2 regions of the Proteus terrae subsp. cibarius genome follow, and region 1 is predicted to be linked to the other one. Evidence: riboswitches for the same ligand, from Rfam matches in the RefSeq annotation. Region 1 holds a riboswitch; the other holds the start of a gene.
The links. Region 1 has a riboswitch for thiamine pyrophosphate ahead of thiD (bifunctional hydroxymethylpyrimidine kinase/phosphomethylpyrimidine kinase). Riboswitches for the same ligand answer to the same signal wherever they lie in the genome.

Region 1 (4,160 bases):
TCATGAATTAGGTATGGTCACTGTATTATGGGCTTATTTACGTAACCCAGCCTTTAAAAAAGATGGCGTTGATTACCATGCAAGTGCGGATTTAACCGGTCAGGCAAACCATTTAGCAGCTACAATTGGTGCTGATATCGTTAAACAAAAAATGGCTGAAAATAACGGTGGCTTTAAAGCGATTGGTTTTGGTCATACTGATGAGCGTGTTTATACAAAACTCACCACTGAAAACCCAATTGATTTAGTTCGTTACCAATTAGCAAACTGCTATATGGGCCGTGCGGGATTAATTAACTCTGGTGGTGCTTCAGGTAACAATGACCTTGAAGATGCTGTCCGTACCGCCGTTATTAACAAACGTGCTGGTGGTATGGGCTTGATCTTAGGACGTAAAGCATTCAAGAAGTCAATGAAAGATGGCGTTGCCCTAATTAATGCAGTACAAGATGTTTATCTAAATAAATCTGTCACTATTGCTTAATTGATAGATTTAATGTGAAAGCCACTCAACTGAGTGGCTTTTTTAATGTTGTTGTAGGTAGCCTTACCACCAGCGATGAAAATGGTGTACCGGACCAAAACCTAGTCCAACCTCTAAACTGTCGGCATGTTCTAACGCTTGCTGTAAATAGGTTTTTGCTTGTTCAACACAAGTTTGCCAATCAGAGACTTGAGGACGAATAGCAGCTAAAGCGGCTGAAAGAGTACATCCTGTACCATGAGTATTTTTCGTATTAACGCGTTTTGAAGTAAATCGCCACTCGCCATCTTGGGTAAATAACCAATCAGGACTTTCATTTTCAGTTAAATGCCCCCCTTTCATCAACACCGCTTTGCATCCTTGTTTTAGTAACGCATAACCTTGTTGCTTCATCGTTACTTCATCTTGAGCGACTTCACAACCTAGCAGCGCTGCTGCTTCAGGTAAATTGGGCGTGATCAAATCAACCAAAGGTAACAGCTGATTGAGCATTTTATTAACCGCATCTGGCTGCAATAGCGGATCACCACTTTTTGCAATCATTACAGTATCAAGCACAACAAAAGGAATGGCATATTGCTGAAGTTTGTCGCAAACCACATCAATAATCGTGGCATTAGAGAGCATACCAATTTTGGCACTATCAATTCGAACATCAGACAAGACAGCATCTAATTGAGCGGCAACAAAATCGGGGGATAAATCATAGACACGACGAACACCACAGGTATTTTGAGCAACAAGTGCTGTCATTACTGTTGTGCCATAAACACCCAGTGCGGAAAATGTTTTCAGATCAGCCTGAATACCTGCACCACCACTAGGATCGGTGCCTGCGATAGACAATGCATTGAATCTCACTGATTAACTCCTCCTTTCACCAGTTACAGAAAAGTCGGGCTCTGTTAATCAGCAGAGTTACCTTGACTTCCCTACGCTGGCATTATCCAGATCAGGTTATACGGGTTCATCTCAGCCATAAGGCGCCCCGAGCCAAAGCCTGTAAATTCAGGCGATAAGGAGTATCGCACGCTCAAGATAAAGATGCTAGTTTAATAGCTAATCTCAATAATAAGTAATCTATTTTTTGAGAACATATGAATAAACATGATTCGCACGTTTTTACTTTAGGATATTCTGCACAAAAAATCGGCATTTAGCTAAACAAAACTTACACCACTTAAACGATTTATAAACCAACAAAGAGTTTTTCTTTTTTTTTATTTAACTATTTTTATTCGTTACCCTATTATCCTGCTGGAAATTTATCTCTTTTAATAAGTTAATGTTATTGATATTAAATTTTTCTCAAATTGATATCAATATTTCAATTAAGTCATAAAAATAGATATTTTGTGGATTTTTTCTGTTGAAAATGACTAAGCCTAAATTATACCTTACAGGCCTTATTTATTAGTTATTTATTTAAAATCTAATAAAAACTTAATTTTTTATTAAAAACAATACATTATCATAAAAAATAACAGCATTTAATATCAGATAAAATTACGTTCATAAGTACAATAAATCTATTCATTTTCTTTTTAACCGATTCTAATCCCTTAAGATTTTATTTAAGAAGTAAAGTTTCAGATACCTCTTATCTTAAATATTTGTCAGTTAAATAACACTATTAGTAATGTTAATTTGTCATCACCAGAATCACTGTTTATGCCGTACTCGGAGTTATATTATGTCATCATCCTATTTTCACCCTAGCGTATTAGCCACAACGCTGTTGTCACTTGCGTTAACCACTTCGGCTTTCGCTTCTGAAAATAATACAAATACCCATCAGATTATTACGACAGAAAACCAACAAGTCACCAGTAACGCATCTCAACCTAATAATAACGAGAGCTACTGGGGAAAATTTAAACGTAATATCAATCAAACTTGGGATAACGACCAATATAATTACTATTTACCGGTATGGACTTGGCATAACCGTTTTACTTACGATAAAGAAAAAACTGATCGTTATAACGAAACCCCCTGGGGCTTTGGTATGGGAAAATATCGTTACGATAATGATGGTGATTGGCACTCTCTTTATGCGATGGCATTTATGGACTCAAATAATCGAGTGCAGCCTATTATGGGCTATGGTTTTGAAAAAATGTGGTATCCCGGTGATAAAGACGGGTTTCGTATGGGGGCTGGATTTACGCTAAGCATTACAGCTCGCCATGAATATAACTATATTCCTATGCCACTTCCTTTACCTTTAGTTTCTGTCGGCTACGGGCATCTTTCACTACAAGCAACCTATGTACCCGGCACTTATAACAACGGTAACGTATTATTTGCTTGGTTACGTTGGCAGTGATCCTTATTGTGGCTATCAGAATAAGTACACTCAATAAAAATAGAACATAAAAAAACGCATCATTTAGATGCGTTTTTTTATTTCAACAAATGCTCAAATCAATCTGTAATAACTTAAATATCTTGGCTTGCTTGAGTACTATTAGGTGTTTTCTTCATACGGGAAATCTTAAATCCAACCCATAAGAATGCAATCCAGAATGGCATTAAAATCACCGAAATATTCACTTGTGGCATAAATAAAATAATCACTAAAATCATGCATAAGAAAGCAAGGCAGATATAGTTACCATAAGGATACCAAAGTGCTTTAAAGAAAGGCTCTACACCCTCTTTCGTTTTCGCAGCTCTGAATTTTAAATTCGCCAAACAGATCATAATCCAGTTAAGCACTAACGTAGTAACAACCAACGCCATTAATAGCTCTAACGCCTGATCAGGTAATAAGTAATTAACTAAAATACCCAATGAAGTGGCAATTGCAGATAACAATAACGACACAACCGGCACACCGCGTTTATTAATGCGAGAAAGTACATGTGGCGCATTACCTTGTTTAGCCAAACCATAAAGCATGCGACTATTAGAATAAACACCACTGTTATATACAGACAGAGCAGCTGTTAATACCACAGCATTTAAAATATTCGCGATTAAGAAGTTATCCAAGTTATGGAAAATCAGAACGAATGGGCTTTCACCTTTAACAACTTGAGTCCAAGGATAAAGTGAAAGTAACACTAATAACGAACCGATATAGAAAATTAAAATACGATAAACAACTTGGTTAGTCGCTTTCGGGATACTGACTTTTGGATTTTCAGCTTCAGCGGCGGTGATCCCCACCAGCTCAAGTCCACCAAAAGAGAACATAACAATGGCTAATGCAGACATAAAGCCCGTAAGACCATGAGGGAAAAAGCCTAGCTCCCATAAATTGCTGACAGAAGCTTGAGGACCACCATTACCACTTGCCAATAAGTAGCTTCCAAACAAAATCATCCCGACAATCGCTAATACTTTAATAATGGCAAACCAGAACTCTGTTTCACCATACATTTTCACATTAATCAGATTAATTAAGTTGATTGCCACAAAGAAGATAGCAACGGAAACCCAAACAGGAATATCAGGTAACCAATAGTTAATATACTTGCCTGCTGCGGTTAATTCTGCCATGCCGACAAGAATAAACATCACCCAGTAGTTCCAACCAGATAAGAAGCCTGCAAATGGGCTCCAATATTTATTAGCAAAGTGACTAAACGAACCCGCAACTGGCTCTTCGGCAACCATTTCGCCTAATTGGCGCATGATCATAAACGCAATAAAACCACCAATTGCATAT
Region 2 (4,160 bases), 830 kb from region 1:
CATTCGATTATGTAAAAGCTCAGGCTGAATATCCGCACCCATAATTGCAGGTATACCCATTGCTCTAACAAGAATGGCAGAATGCGAGTGAGTTGCGCCATCTCGAACAATTACACCAGCTAGCTGTTGCTCTGGCAGCTCTGCTAATAAGCTTGCACTTAATTCATCAGCCACCAAAATAAAACGTTCTGGCCAAATATTGGTTGAGCTTAGATCATCATCTAAATGGAATAATAACCGGCGCCCTAATGCTTTAAGATCAGAAGCTCGCTCTCGCATATAACCATCTTTCAGGCTAGAGAACTGGGCTGCAACTTTCTCAACCACCACTTTGACAGCCCATTCCGCAACATATCCTTGTGTAATGATTGCGGTCATTTTATGTTTGAGCTGAGGATCGTTAAGTAAATGCGAGTAGAGATCAAAAATGGCGGCACTCTCTTTTTGTGCATTCGCCATAAAGCGCTTACTAAAGCGGCGACATTCTGCGGTAGCATCTTCTAAAGCCACCATAAGTCGATTTAATTCTGCTTTTATATCAAGAGCACTGGCTTTAAAAACATTTTCAAGGACAGGTTGAGAGACTTCTTGCCAGCCATAAGCCATGACCACGCCAGTAGAAACTGAAAGTGCTTTAATACGACTTTGACGATATTGTCCAAAAAGCCCTTTAGTTTGTACTTGTGATAATGTGGCACCAAGCTGTGTCGCCAGCGTCACCATAAAAGATTCTTCGCTCTCATTAAATAAGCGACGCTCTTTTTGCTGAACGACTAATACACCAAGGAGTTGGCGACGATAAACGATAGGAACGCCAAGAAAAGCGCGAAGATCATCTTCTTTAACTTGAGGAAGGTATTTAAAGCTAGGATGTTCACGAATATCAGCGAGGTTGATAAGCTCTGAAAGACGCCCCACTTCACCAACAACGCCTTCATCAAATGAAAGGCTAACAGCTCGCCCTCTAGGTTTTTTTAACCCTTTGGTCGCCATAAGATAAAAACAACTACGTTGTTTATCGGCAAGATAAATAGAACACACATCCGTGTGCATTGCCTGACACGTTTCCTTGACTAAGAGTTCAAGCGCTTCTGGAAGCCCTGCTGCCATAGCCACTTTTTCTACAATTTCTCGCAAACGTGTCAGCATAGTGTTATCTAATACCTTTTACGCCGATATCCATACGATGGACGCGGTAAAGACACTTGTTCTTGCAATGGCATGACTACTGGTGCGAACTCTTTCATGACACGTCGATAAACATCGCGTTTAAAAGAGACGACTTGTCGAACAGGATACCAATAACTCACCCAACGCCAGCCATCAAATTCTGGCGTTTTGCTTTGTTGAACATTAATGTCTTTATCATTACTTGTTAACTGCAAAAGGAACCAACGCTGTTTTTGTCCAATACAAACAGGTTTCGTGTCCCAACGCACCAAACGCTTAGGTAACTTGTAACGTAACCAGTTACGTGTGGAGGCAAGAATTTTGACATCCTTGCGACTTAACCCAACTTCTTCGAACAACTCTCGGTACATTGCCTGCTCTGGCGATTCTCCAGGGTTAATTCCTCCTTGAGGAAACTGCCATGAATGTTGCCCATAGCGACGAGCCCAAAGCACTTGCCCTTGCCGATTACAAATTACAATCCCTACATTCGGGCGGTAGCCATCATCATCGATCACTAGACTACCTCAATAACCAAATTTGAAAGATAACTCATTGTTTCATACTACCCACAAACGGTAAACCTCTATCAACAGACTTTGCACAACGCGCGTATTTATCTACAATGGGAAAATCTCAACGGGGTGCCTTTCTATTTCTAGGCTGAGAAAAACTCGTGGAACCTGATCCAGCTAATACTGGCGTAGGGATTTGAGTCAGGATGTTGCAATATTTATTGGTTTGCCATCCTCACTCCTCAGATCCTACCTGACTTTTACTGAGGAACTAAACGTGTTAACTAAATCACTTCGCTTTACTTTCTTGCTCAGCGCACTGGGTATTATGAGCACTTTTTCGACTCAAGCTTTAGCACAAAAACCCACACTCACTGTTTACACTTATGATTCATTTACCGCAGATTGGGGTCCAGGGCCTGCAATAAAAAAAGCGTTTGAACAGCAATGTGATTGTGAACTAAAACTGGTTGCTCTGTCTGATGGTGTGTCTTTACTTAATCGCTTACGTATGGAAGGTGATAAAAGTAAGGCGGATATTATTTTAGGATTAGATAACAATTTGATCCATGCAGCAAAAGAAACTGGGCTTTTCGCACCAAGTAATATCGATACATCTAAACTCACCTTACCTGAAAAATGGACTGACGACACTTTTGTACCTTATGACTACGGCTACTTTGCTTTTATTTATGATAAAAACCGTATCCAAAATCCGCCTAAAAGCATGGCCGAACTGCTAAACAGCAAAGAAAAATGGAAGATCCTCTATCAAGATCCTCGCACCAGTACTCCAGGTTTAGGTTTAATGCTATGGATGCAGTCACTTTATCCTGAAAACACCGCGACTGAATGGAAAAAATTGTCAGAAAAAACGCTGACCGTCACTAAAGGTTGGAGTGAGTCTTATGGCTTATTCTTAAAAGGTGAAGGTGATTTTGTGCTGAGTTACACATCATCTCCGGGTTATCACATCCTAGCAGACAAAAAAGATAACTATGCAGCAGCGATTTTTGATGAAGGACACTACTTGCAAGTCGAAGTTGCTGCAAAACTTAAATCGAGCAAACAACCTGAGCTAGCACAGCAATTTATGCAGTTTATGTTAACACCTGCATTCCAAGAAACTATACCGACTACCAATTGGATGTATCCTGTTATAGATATGCCATTGCCTGAGGTCTATTCTTTAATGCCTAAACCTGGGAAATCATTGCAATTTGATGCAGAAGTTGTCGCAAAAGAGCGCCAGACATGGACACGTAATTGGCAATCAGCGGTTAGTCGCTAATGGGAAGATGGCTTATCCCGGGGCTATGTGCCTCGGGTTTACTGCTTATCGTGGCGTTATTGTCATTTGGCGCATTGTGGTTTAATGCACCAAGTGGTGAACTGTCCTCGATTTTTGCTGATGAATATTTATGGCATGTCATTCGTTTTACTTTCTGGCAAGCCTTTTTATCCGCCCTATTTTCAATATTACCTGCTATTTGGCTCGCCAAAGCACTCTATCGACGCCAATTTAAAGGGCGAACACTGTTTTTACGCCTATGTGCCATGAGCCTTGTATTACCGGTTTTAGTCGCCCTTTTTGGCATTTTAACGGTTTATGGCAGAGCAGGATGGATTGCTCAAATTTGTGAATGGCTAGGGATCGACTACCAATTTACGCCTTATGGTTTGCAAGGCATTTTATTAGCTCACATCTTTTTCAATATGCCATTAACAACCAGAATGCTATTACAAGCACTTGAAAGCATCTCATCAGAGCAACGCCAATTAGCCTCACAGTTAGGCATGAATGGCTGGCAATGTTTTCGCTTTCTGGAATTCCCTTATTTATGGCGACAAATGCTCCCCACAGCATCACTGATCTTTATGCTCTGCTTTGCAAGCTTTGCTACTGTGTTGGCTTTAGGCGGAGGCCCCGCAGCAACAACGGTTGAACTCGCTATTTATCAAGCATTAAGTTATGACTACGATTTACATCGTGCTGCGCTTTTAGCCCTGATCCAGCTTTTTTGTTGTTTAGGCTTAGTGCTTATCAGCCAAAAGCTAAAAGGCTCTCTTTTTGTGGGAAACAATCAAAAGCTACCTTGGCGTGATCCCTATGATCCACTCTTTAGCAAAATAACTGATGGTTTGATTATCACTCTTGCGATCCTCTTTTTAGTGCCGCCCATTTTGGCCGTGATCACCGATGGCCTTAATAGCCAATTTATACGTGTTATACAACAGCCTATACTTTGGCAAGCTTTTACAACTTCACTGATTATTGCTATTGGTGCGGGTATTGTCTGTGTTGTATTAACGATGATGTTGCTATGGAGTAGCCGAGAACTGCGCTTACGCCATTTTAAAAAAGCCGGACAAGCCATGGAAATGAGTGGTTTGATTATTCTGGCGATGCCGGGCATTGTATTGGCAACAGGCTTTTTTCTGTTATTAAACAATACGATCGGATTACCTGAATCA

Region 2: it holds a riboswitch for thiamine pyrophosphate, as region 1 does, so the genes downstream of both, thiB (thiamine ABC transporter substrate binding subunit) here and thiD (bifunctional hydroxymethylpyrimidine kinase/phosphomethylpyrimidine kinase) in region 1, are expected to answer to the same signal.

What each region holds. Positions count from the first base shown of each region.
Region 1 covers NZ_CP047349.1:2,267,906-2,272,065, forward strand. The annotation lists gene fbaB (class I fructose-bisphosphate aldolase) at 1-484, shown strand, start outside; gene thiD (bifunctional hydroxymethylpyrimidine kinase/phosphomethylpyrimidine kinase) at 548-1,345, opposite strand; TPP riboswitch at 1,397-1,485, opposite strand; gene pagP (lipid IV(A) palmitoyltransferase PagP) at 2,178-2,813, shown strand; gene GTH25_RS10590 (amino acid permease) at 2,927-4,160, opposite strand, start outside.
Region 2 covers NZ_CP047349.1:3,093,015-3,097,174, forward strand. The annotation lists gene ptsP (phosphoenolpyruvate--protein phosphotransferase) at 1-1,149, opposite strand, end outside; gene rppH (RNA pyrophosphohydrolase) at 1,158-1,688, opposite strand; TPP riboswitch at 1,801-1,898, shown strand; gene thiB (thiamine ABC transporter substrate binding subunit) at 2,014-2,976, shown strand; gene thiP (thiamine/thiamine pyrophosphate ABC transporter permease ThiP) at 2,976-4,160, shown strand, end outside.